Variovorax paradoxus: one gene and its partner. The protein of the gene in region 1 interacts with the protein of each later gene in a pairwise test. Links are inferred from orthologs where the notes say so. Each region holds a gene or a part of one and is shown on either strand. Other genes may lie near its edges.

What was found.
Region 2: the proteins of recR (region 1) and recO interact in binary tests that used the Escherichia coli proteins (3 or more experiments, as listed by UniProt). The link is inferred for Variovorax paradoxus from one-to-one orthologs.

What each region holds. Positions count from the first base shown.
Region 1 is NZ_CP091716.1:4,417,472-4,422,582, reverse strand. Bases 1-2,719 are described here. They hold recR (recombination mediator RecR), read left to right. Parts: upstream 1-924; coding sequence 925-1,515; downstream 1,516-2,719. Other genes in these bases: L3V85_RS20470 (ABC transporter substrate-binding protein), read left to right, coding at 2,073-2,719; L3V85_RS20475 (MAPEG family protein), read left to right, coding at 1,543-1,935; L3V85_RS20485 (YbaB/EbfC family nucleoid-associated protein), read left to right, coding at 585-917; dnaX (DNA polymerase III subunit gamma/tau), read left to right, coding at 1-528. Outside these bases: more of L3V85_RS20470, read left to right, coding at 2,720-3,110; L3V85_RS20465 (ABC transporter ATP-binding protein), read left to right, coding at 3,166-3,981; L3V85_RS20460 (ABC transporter permease), read left to right, coding at 3,981-4,823; L3V85_RS20455 (low temperature requirement protein A), read left to right, coding at 4,899-5,111. UniProt on the Escherichia coli protein: May play a role in DNA repair. It seems to be involved in an RecBC-independent recombinational process of DNA repair. It may act with RecF and RecO.
Region 2 is NZ_CP091716.1:2,229,473-2,234,752, forward strand. Bases 2,393-5,280 are described here. They hold recO (DNA repair protein RecO), read left to right. Parts: upstream 2,393-3,395; coding sequence 3,396-4,166; downstream 4,167-5,280. Other genes in these bases: era (GTPase Era), read left to right, coding at 2,393-3,259; L3V85_RS10405 (pyridoxine 5'-phosphate synthase), read left to right, coding at 4,163-4,924; acpS (holo-ACP synthase), read left to right, coding at 4,938-5,280. Also shown: lepA (translation elongation factor 4), read left to right, coding at 1-206; lepB (signal peptidase I), read left to right, coding at 214-1,179; L3V85_RS10385 (DUF4845 domain-containing protein), read left to right, coding at 1,214-1,582; rnc (ribonuclease III), read left to right, coding at 1,600-2,286; more of era, read left to right, coding at 2,294-2,392. UniProt on the Escherichia coli protein: Involved in DNA repair and RecF pathway recombination.

The DNA of each region.
Region 1 (5,111 bases):
CGCCAGCCCGAGCAGCGCCCGGAGCCGCCCGACGCACCGGCCAAGGTCGTCGGCGTGCCCATCCGCGTGCAGCCGCCGCCGAGTGCGCGCGACATTCCTCCTGCCGAGGGCTCGCAGCGCGTTCCCTACACCCCCATTCCCCAGAGCGAAGACGGCGACTTCTGGCATGCCACGGTCACGCAACTGGTCGCGTCCGAGGCCATCAACGCCCTGACGCGCGAGCTGGCGCTGCAGTCGCAATTGGTGGGCCGTGACACCGACCAATGGATGCTGCGCATCGAGCGCGAGACGCTCAACCAGCCTTCCAGCCGCGAGAAGCTGACGGCCGCGCTCAACGGCCTGGGCCACGACATCAAGCTCACGATCGAGATCGGTGGCGTGGTCGACAGCCCTGCGCGCCGCAACAGGCAGGCCGCCGACGAGCGTCAGCGCGTGGCCGAGGACGCCATTCACAACGACCCCGAAGTACAGGCGCTGATGCGCGACTTCGATGCGAAGATCGTCCCAGGAACCCTGAAACCGGCCTGAGCTTTCGTCTCTCTTATCCTTCTCCCATTTTTCCAACCCAACAATCAGGACCAACGATGTTCAACAAAGGACAACTGGCCGGCCTCATGAAGCAGGCGCAGGCAATGCAGGACAACCTCAAGAAGGCCCAGGAAGAGCTGGCCCACATCGAGGTCGAGGGTGAATCCGGCGCCGGTCTCGTCAAGGTCGTCATGACCTGCAAGCACGACGTCAAGCGCATCACCATCGATCCGAGCCTGCTGGCCGACGACAAGGACATGCTCGAAGACCTGGTGGCCGCCGCCTTCAACGCCGCCGTGCGCAAGGCCGAGGAAACCAGCGAGCAGAAGATGGGCAAGCTGACGGCCGGCATGCCCGGCCTCCCGCCCGGCATGAAGCTGCCGTTCTAAGCGGCACATGGCCGACGCCAGTTCGCTCGACGCCCTGATCGATGCGCTGCGCCGCCTGCCCGGTGTCGGCGTCAAGTCGGCCTCGCGCATGGCCTTTCATCTGCTGCAGCATGACCGCGACGGCGCGCAGTTGCTCGCGCGCGCACTGCAGCAGGCGGCGGGCAATGTGCGGCACTGCGAACTTTGCAACACCTTCACCGAAGCGCCGATCTGCAGTGTCTGCATGGACTCGCGGCGCGACGTGACCAAGCTCTGCGTGGTCGAGACACCGGCCGACCAGGCCGCACTGGAGCGCACCGGCGCATTCCGCGGCTATTACTTCGTGCTGATGGGCAAGCTCAGTCCGCTCGACGGCATCGGGCCCAACGACATCGGGCTGCAGAAGCTCTTCAATCGCGCGCTCGACGGCACGGTGAGCGAGGTCATCCTCGCCACCAACTTCACGGCCGAGGGCGAAGCCACGGCGCACGTGATCGGCGAAGCGCTCAAGCAGCGTGGCCTGATGGTGACGCGTCTCGCGCGCGGCGTGCCGGCCGGCAGCGAACTCGAGTACGTGGACCTCGGCACCATCGCGCACGCGCTGGTGGATCGGCGGTAGCCACGCCGCCGGCGGAGACAAAACGAAATGACTTTTTCACTGCTCACGGTAGCCTATTGGTGCGTGTTCATCGCCTGTGGGCTGCCGTACCTGGCCGCGTGGATCGCCAAGGCGGGCAGTTTCGGCCCGCGCGACAACATGCAGCCGCGCGAATGGGCCGCGAAGCAGAGCGGCTGGCGCGCGCGTGCCAACAGCGCGCAGGCCAACAGCTTCGAGGGATTGCCGTTCTTCATCGGCGCCGTGATCATCGCGCACCAGCTCGGCGCGGCGCAGGGGCGGCTCGACATGCTCGCAGTGGCCTACGTGGTGCTTCGCGTGATCTATATCGGCCTTTACATCAAGGGCATCGGCAGCGCGCGCAGCGCGGTCTGGGCGCTCGGTTTCCTGGTCAACGCCGCGATCCTTTTCATCGCGCGATAAGCCCCGTGCGCAGGGCCTTCTGGAGGCCTTCATGCTTACGTGGAAACCCGCACGGGATGACCCCGATGCAGTCGCGTGATGCGGCCCCTAAGCTCGATTCAGTCCAGACGAATCACAGAGCCTCCAGGCACCGTTTCATGCTCCATCGCCGCACCCTCATTTCCGCCTCCGCCATTGCCGCCGCAACCATCGCGTTGCCGCGCGTCTTTGCGCAGCAGGCGAAGCTGGAGAAGACCAAGGTCTCCATCGCGGTGGGCGGCAAGGCGGCGTTCTACTACCTGCCGCTGACCATCTCCGAGCAGCTCGGCTATTTCAAGGCCGAGGGGCTGGACGTGGAAATCTCCGACTTCGCCGGCGGCGCGCGCGCGTTGCAGGCCGTGGTCGGCGGCTCGGCCGACGTCTGCTCCGGCGCCTACGAACACACCATCAACCTGCAGGCCAAGAACCAGTTCTTCCAGGCCTTCGTGCTGCAGGGCCGCGCACCGCAGATCGCGGTGGGCGTGTCGACCAAGAACATGGCCGGCTATACCGGCATCCAGGATCTCAAGGGGAAGAAGATCGGCGTCTCGGCACCGGGCTCGTCGACCAACATGGTGGCCAACCTCGTGCTGTCGCGCGGCGGTCTCAAGGCCAGCGACGTGAGCTACATCGGCGTGGGCGTGGCGGCCGGTGCGCTCACCGCGTTGCGCTCGGGGCAGATCGACGCCATCAGCAACACCGATCCGGTGATGACGATGCTCGAGCAGAAAGGTGACGTGAAGATCATCAGCGACACGCGCACGCTCAAGGGCACGCAGCAGGTGTTCGGCGGCACGATGCCGGCGGCCTGCCTGTATGCGTCGACCGAGTTCATCCAGAAGAATCCGAACACCTGCCAGGCGCTGGCGAATGCCATCGTGCACGGCCTGAAATGGCTGCAGACGGCGGGGCCGGGCGACATCATCAAGACGGTGCCGGAGACCTACCTGCTGGGCGACCGCGCGCTGTACCTCGCTTCTTTCGACAAGGTGCGCGAGTCGATCGCGACAGACGGCCTGGTGCCGGCCGACGGCCCCAAGACCGCGCTCACCGCGATCGCCAGCTTCGACAACACCGTGAAGGCCGACAAGATCGACCTCGCCAAGACCTACACCAACGATTTTGCCCGGCGCGCGAAAGACAGGTTCAAAGCCTGATTCCGAACGTCCTCGCGACCCGGCCCTGGCCGGGTTTTTTATGCCCCGTCCGACCATGTCCGACCACGCACTCGAACTCCTCTCCATCAGCTGCACCTTCCATTCGAAGGACGATCCCGGCCAGCGCTACACCGCGGTGGCCGACACCACGCTGCGCATCAGGGCCGGGGAGTTCGTGTCGGTGGTCGGCCCCACCGGCTGCGGCAAGTCGACGCTGCTGAACGTGGGCGCGGGCCTGCTGGAACCCTCATCGGGCACGGTCAAGGTGTTCGGCAAGACGCTGGAGGGCGTCAACGCGAGAGCGGGCTACATGTTCCAGACCGAAGCGCTGATGCCCTGGCGCAGCGCCATCGACAACGTGATGGTCGGGCTGCAGTACCGCGGCGTGCCCGACGCCGATGCGCGCAGGCAGGCCGAAGCATGGCTCGCGCGTGTGGGCCTGGCGGGCTTCGGCGACCGTTATCCGCACCAGCTTTCCGGCGGCATGCGCAAGCGCGTGGCGCTGGCGCAGACGCTGGTGCTCGACCCCGACATCATCCTCATGGACGAGCCCTTCAGCGCGCTCGACATCCAGACGCGCCAGCTGATGGAAAACGAAGTGCTCGACCTCTGGAGCGCGAAGAAGAAGGCGGTGCTGTTCATCACGCACGACCTGGACGAGGCCATCGCGATGAGCGACCGCGTGGTGGTGCTGTCGGCCGGACCGGCGACGCATCCCATCGGTGAGTTCGCCATCGACCTGGCGCGTCCGCGCGACGTGGCCGAGGTGCGCACGCAGCCGCGCTTCGTCGAGCTGCACACCCAGATCTGGGAGGTGCTGCGCGACGAGGTGCTCAAGGGCTATGCCCAGCAGTTGAGGAAGGCCGCCTGATGCCGCGCGCGAACTTCGGCCTCAACGAGCGCAATGCGCGCTTCTGGCAACTGGCGCTGCTGGTGCTGATTCTGATTGCGTGGCACCTGGCTTCGCGCAACCAGCAGTTCGCTTTCTTCGTGGGCGAGCCGATCCAGGTCGCGGGCCGCATCTGGAGCTGGTTCCTGCCGTTCGAGGTGCCGGCCAACGCGCTCTTTCCCGAAGGGCTCAAGGGCAACGCCGACATCTACCTGCACCTGGGCACCACGCTGCTGGAGACGGTGCTGGCCTTCGGCATCGGCACCGTGCTGGGGCTGGCCTGCGGGCTGTGGCTGGCGCTGGCGCCCACGGCGAGCCTGATCCTCGACCCCTACATCAAGGCCGCCAACTCGATGCCGCGCGTGATTCTTGCGCCCATCTTCGCGCTGTGGTTCGGCCTGGGCATCTGGAGCAAGGTGGCGCTGGCGGTGACGCTGGTGTTCTTCATCGTGTTCTTCAACGTCTACCAGGGCGTGCGCGAGGTGAGCCCGGTGGTGCTGGCCAACGCGAAGATGCTGGGCGCCAGCCAGCGGCAGCTGCTGCGCACTGTGTACCTGCCCAGCGCCACCAGCTGGGTGTTCTCCAGCCTGCACACGTCGGTGGGGCTGGCCTTCGTGGGCGCGGTGGTGGGCGAGTACCTGGGCTCGGCGCGGGGCGTGGGCTACCTCATTCTGCAGGCCGAGGGCACCTTCGACGTCAACACCGTGTTCGCGGGCATCGTGGTGCTCACGGCATTTGCGCTGGTGCTCGACGGCATCGTCGGGCTGATCGAGAAGCGCCTCATGAAGTGGCAGCCCAAGACGGGCGAGACAGAGAAGCTGTAGCAACCCTCGTGCGATGATTCCGCGCGGCGCCCTGGAGCATCAAGGAGCGCCACAACGACTTCACAGGGGTAAAGAATGAGCCACGACAACAAGCGGGCCACGACCTTGCGCTCGCGCAGCGAGGCGGCCAGGGTCTCGAACGAAGAGCTGTTCTTCGACCTGGTCTACGCGTTTTCCGTCACGCAACTGTCCCACTACCTGCTCGACCACCTCACGCTGCTGGGGGCGCTGCAGACGCTGGTGATGTGGTTCGCGGTATGGCTGGGCTGGCAGTACACCGCCTGGACC
Region 2 (5,280 bases), 2.2 Mb from region 1 along the record:
AGGCCGCCATCGGGGTCACCATCATTGCGCGTGAGACAATCAAGGCCCTTCGCAAGAACGTGCTGGCCAAGTGCTACGGCGGCGACATTTCCCGCAAGAAGAAGCTGCTCGAGAAGCAGAAGGCCGGCAAGAAAAGAATGAAGCAGATCGGATCCGTCGAGGTCCCGCAAGAGGCCTTCCTCGCGATTCTGCAAGTCGAAGACTGATCAAAAAATGGCATTCATCACCTCCCTGGTACTCGCGATCTTCGCCGGCTACGTCGGTGCCTGGTATTTCGGCGCGATCGAAGGCAACTTCGCACTGCTGCTGTTCCTGGCGACGGTGGTCACCGGCCTCTACTGGCTGGCCGAACGCTTCTATTTCCTGCCGAAGCGCGAGCAGGCGGCCGCCAGGCTCGAGGCCTCGCTGGCCGAGCGCAACGAGCGGCTGGCAGGGCAGGGCATCAAGCAGGTCGATACCGCCGACGCCAAGGCGAGCGAACGCCTGCTGATGCAGCCCTGGTGGCTCGACTGGACCGCCGGCCTGTTTCCGGTGATCCTGGTGGTGTTCCTGCTGCGCTCGTTCCTGTACGAGCCCTTCAAGATTCCTTCGGGCTCGATGATGCCCACGCTGCTGACCGGCGACCTGATCCTGGTCAACAAGTTCACCTACGGCCTGCGCCTGCCGGTGATCAACACCAAGATCACCGACGGCACGCCGCTGGCGCGCGGCGACGTGGTGGTGTTCCGCTACCCGCCCAAGCCCAGCATGGACTACATCAAGCGCGTGGTCGGCGTGCCCGGCGACGAGGTGTCCTACCTGAACAAGAAGCTCATGATCAACGGCCAGCCGGTGTCCAAGGCACCGGACGCCGACTACCTCGACGGCGAGTCGATGCGCCTGCTCAAGCAGTTCACCGAGGACCTCGGCGGCAAGCAGCACAAGATCCTGAACGACGACGCCGCGCCCAATTTCGTGCCGGGTGCCAGCGACTTCCCGGGCCGCGAAAACTGCCGCTACTCGGTCGAAGGCGTGGTCTGCAAGGTGCCCGCCGGCCAGTATTTCATGATGGGCGACAACCGCGATAATTCGGCGGATTCGCGTTTCTGGGGCTTCGTCCCCGACCAGAACATCGTCGGCCGGGCGTTCTTCGTCTGGATGAATTTCGGCGACCTGGGACGCATCGGTCCGTTTCAATAAGCCGTCATCGGCATCGTTCGAGGGGTAAGAGGGCATGAGAACACATCGGTCTGTCGGTAGCAGGGCGTCGCGGCAGCGCGGCATTTCGTTCATCGGCCTGGTGTTCGTCGCGGTGGTGCTTGCCTGCGTGGGCGTGGTCATCGCGCAGGTCATTCCGACGCTGATCGAGTGGCAGGCGATCGACAAGGCCGCCAACAAGGCCAAGGAAGGCACGACCGTGCCTGAAGTGCGCGCCATCTTCGACCGCGCGCAGGCCATCGACGACTTCAAGTCGGTCAGCGGCAAGGACCTGGACATCAAGAAGGTCGGCGACAAGGTGGTCGTCTCGTATGCCTACGAGCGCGAGATCCCCCTGTTCGGCCCGGCCTACCTGACGCTCAAGTACAAAGGCGAGACCCGCTGAACGCGGCGCTTAAAAAGGTGGACGGCAGCCTCGTCGCGCTGCAGGCGCGTCTCCAGCACACCTTCTCCGATCAGCGGCTGCTCCAGCTCGCGCTCACGCACCGCAGTTTCTCGGCCGACCACAACGAGCGCCTCGAGTTTCTCGGCGACTCGGTGCTGAATCTCGCGGTTTCCCACCTTCTCTATATCCGTCTTTCGGCGCTGCCCGAGGGCGACCTGTCGCGCGTGCGCGCCAACCTCGTCAAGCAGGACACCCTGCACCGCCTGGCGGTGGGGCTGGCGCTGTCGCCGCTGCTCAAGCTCGGCGAAGGCGAGGCCCGTTCCGGCGGCCCCAACCGTCCGTCGATCCTGGCCGATGCGCTCGAGGCGCTGATCGGCGCGGTCTACCTCGATGCCGGTTTCGCGGCTGCCCAGGCGCTGGTGCACCGGCTCTACGAGGCGGTCGAGATCAACCCGCGCATGGAAGCGGCGGCGAAAGATCCCAAGACCGAATTGCAGGAATGGCTGCAGGGTCACAAAATGAAGCTGCCGGTGTACCGCGTGGCCGCCACACTGGGCGCGGCGCACAAGCAGACTTTCGATGTCGAGTGCGAAGTGCCCGAGTTGGGTCTTCGCGAACGCGGCATCGGCGGCTCGCGCCGCGCCGGCGAGCAGGCTGCCGCGGCCGCCATGTTGATCCGGCTCAAGGCACGCGGCGCCGCGTGAAATCACAATGAACGATGCTATCAATCCCGTAGCGGGACCCGAAGACCCCGCAGGCGATGCGCCTGCAACCGGGCCGCAGCACTGCGGCCTCATCGCCATCGTCGGCAAGCCCAACGTGGGCAAGTCGACGCTGCTCAATGCGCTGGTCGGCCAGAAGATCAGCATCACCTCGCGCAAGGCCCAGACCACGCGCCACCGCATCACCGGCATGCGCACCCTGGGCGCCACGCAGTTCGTGTTCGTCGACACGCCGGGCTTCCAGACCCTGCATGCCAACGCGCTGAACAAGTCGCTCAACAAGACCGTGCAGGGCGCGGTCGGCGACGTGGACCTGATTCTTTTCGTGGTCGAGGCGGGCAGCTTCACGCCGGCCGACGAGCGCGTGCTCAAGCTGCTCGGCAAGGGCATCCCGACGGTGCTGCTGGCCAACAAGCTGGACAACGTGCACCGCCGCGGCGACATCGCGCCCTGGCTGCAGACCATGCAGGAGAAGCACAGCTTCGCCGAGTTCGTGCCGATGTCGGCCAAGAACGCCAAGGACGTCGAGCGCCTGTTCGACATCTGCAAGAAGTACCTGCCCGAGCAGCCCTGGTTCTACGACGAGGACGAGCTCACCGACCGCAGCGAGAAATTCCTCGCGGGCGAACTGGTGCGCGAAAAACTGTTCCGCCTCACCGGCGACGAGCTGCCCTACACCTCGACCGTCATCATCGACAAGTTCGAGGAAGAGCCGCCCCAGAAGAAGGGCCAGAAGCGGCTGCTGCGCATTGCGGCCACCATCGTGGTCGAGCGCGACGGCCACAAGGCCATGGTGATCGGCGACAAGGGCGAGCGCATCAAGCGCATCGGCATGGAAACCCGTGTCGAGCTCGAGAAGCTGGCCGATGCCAAGGTGTTCCTCGAACTGTGGGTCAAGGTGCGCTCCGGTTGGGCCGACGACGAGGCGCGCGTGCGCTCCTTCGGCTACGAATAACAAACAGGCAAACCCCCAGGCTCGCTCGCTTCGCGTAGCCGCCAACCCCCTTGCAGGGGGCAGCGCCAGTGGCCCGGCCAAGCCGGTTCCGCGGCGTTTGCCGGCCTCAAGCCTCGTTGCTCCATAGCGCACTGACATGGCCACCCACCGCGTTTCGCACGAACCGGCTTATGTGCTCCACCGCTACGACTGGAGCGAGTCGAGCCTGATCCTCGAGGTCTTCACCCGGCACCACGGGCGCATCGCGCTGGTGGCCAAGGGGGCGAAGCGGCCGAGTTCCAATTTCCGGCCGGTGCTGCTGCCGCTGCAGCCGCTGCAGCTCAACTACGGCGGCGACGCCGAGATCCGCACGCTCAAGGGCGCCGAGTGGATGGGCGGCCACGTCATGCCGACCGGCGAGGCGCTGCTGTCGGGCTACTACGTCAACGAACTGCTGCTGCGCCTGCTGGCCCGCGACGACGCCCACGAAGCGCTGTTCGACGCCTATGCCGGCGTGGTGCAGGTGCTGGCGGGCGAGCATGCCGGCGCCCAGGCGGCCACCCATGCCGCCGCGCTGCGGGCCTTCGAACTGCTGCTGCTGCGCGGAGTCGGGCTGCTGCCGTCGCTCGAGGTCCAGACCCTGACGCTGGAGCCGCTGGCGGCCGATGTCCGCTACAGCCTCGTGCCCGAAGCCGGCCTGCGCCAGGCCACCGGCAAGGAGGCCGCGCTGACGGGCGCCGACTGGCAGGCGCTGCAGTCGGTGCTCGACGACCGGGCCCCCTTCACCGCCACGCTGCGCGAAGTGGCCACCATGAATGCCGGCAGCAACAGCGCCCTGCGGAACCAGCTGCGCGCCTTGCTCAACTACCATTGCGGCGTGTCCACGCTGCGTACGCGGCAAATGATGAGAGATCTGCAAGCACTATGAGCACCTCAGGCAACGTCACCTCGCTGTCCGTCAACCTCAACAAGGTGGCCCTGGTCCGCAACACGCGCCACCTGGGCATTCCGAGCGTGGTCAAGGCCGCGCAGGCCTGCCTGGCCGCCGGCGCGCAGGGCATCACCGTGCACCCCCGGCCCGACGCCCGCCACATCCGCGCGCACGACGTGAGCGACCTGTCCGAACTGCTCGCCAAGGACTGGCCGGCCATCGAGTTCAACATCGAAGGCAACCCGTTTCAGAACCTGATGGACTTCGTGCGCGCGCTGAAGCCGCACCAGGCCACCTTCGTGCCCGACAGCGAAACCCAGTCGACCAGCGACCACGGCTGGACCTTCCCCGACGACGCCGAGCGCCTGCGCCCGCTGATCGCCGAGGCCAAGGCGCTGGGCGTGCGCGTCAGCCTGTTCATGGACCCGATTCCCGAGATGATGGCCGCCGTCAAGGCTGTGGGCGCCGACCGCGTCGAGCTCTACACCGAAGGCTATGCCGCCTCGCGCGGCACGCCCGACGAGCAGGCCGTGCTCCAGCGCTATGCGGACACCGCCCGCGCGGCCCATGCCGCCGGCCTGGGCATCAACGCCGGCCACGACCTGAGCCGCGACAACCTGACGGCCTTTCTGCGCGCGGTGCCCAACGTGCTGGAGGTGTCGATCGGCCATGCCTTCGTGGCCGACGCCCTTGAACTCGGCTACGCCGCCGCCACCCGCGACTACCTGCGCTGCATCAGCGAGGCGCAGCAATGAGCGCCGGCGCCGAATGATCTACGGCATCGGCACCGACATCTGCGACCTGCGGCGCATCACCGCGACCTTCGAGCGCCAGGGCGAACGCTTCGCCCGCAAGGTGCTGAGCGACGCCGAGTTCGCGGTCTGGAAGGCACGCAGCGCGCGCTGGCCCAAGCGCGGCATCAGCTACCTCGCGACCCGCTTTTCCGCCAAGGAGGCCTTCAGCAAGGCGATCGGCATGGGCATGCGCATGCCGATGAGCTGGCGCCTGTGCGAGATCGCCAACCTGCCCAGCGGCAAGCCCGTCATCGTGCTGCACGGCGGCCTGAAGGACTGGTTCGAGGCCCAAGGCCTCACGGCCCATGTGACCGTGA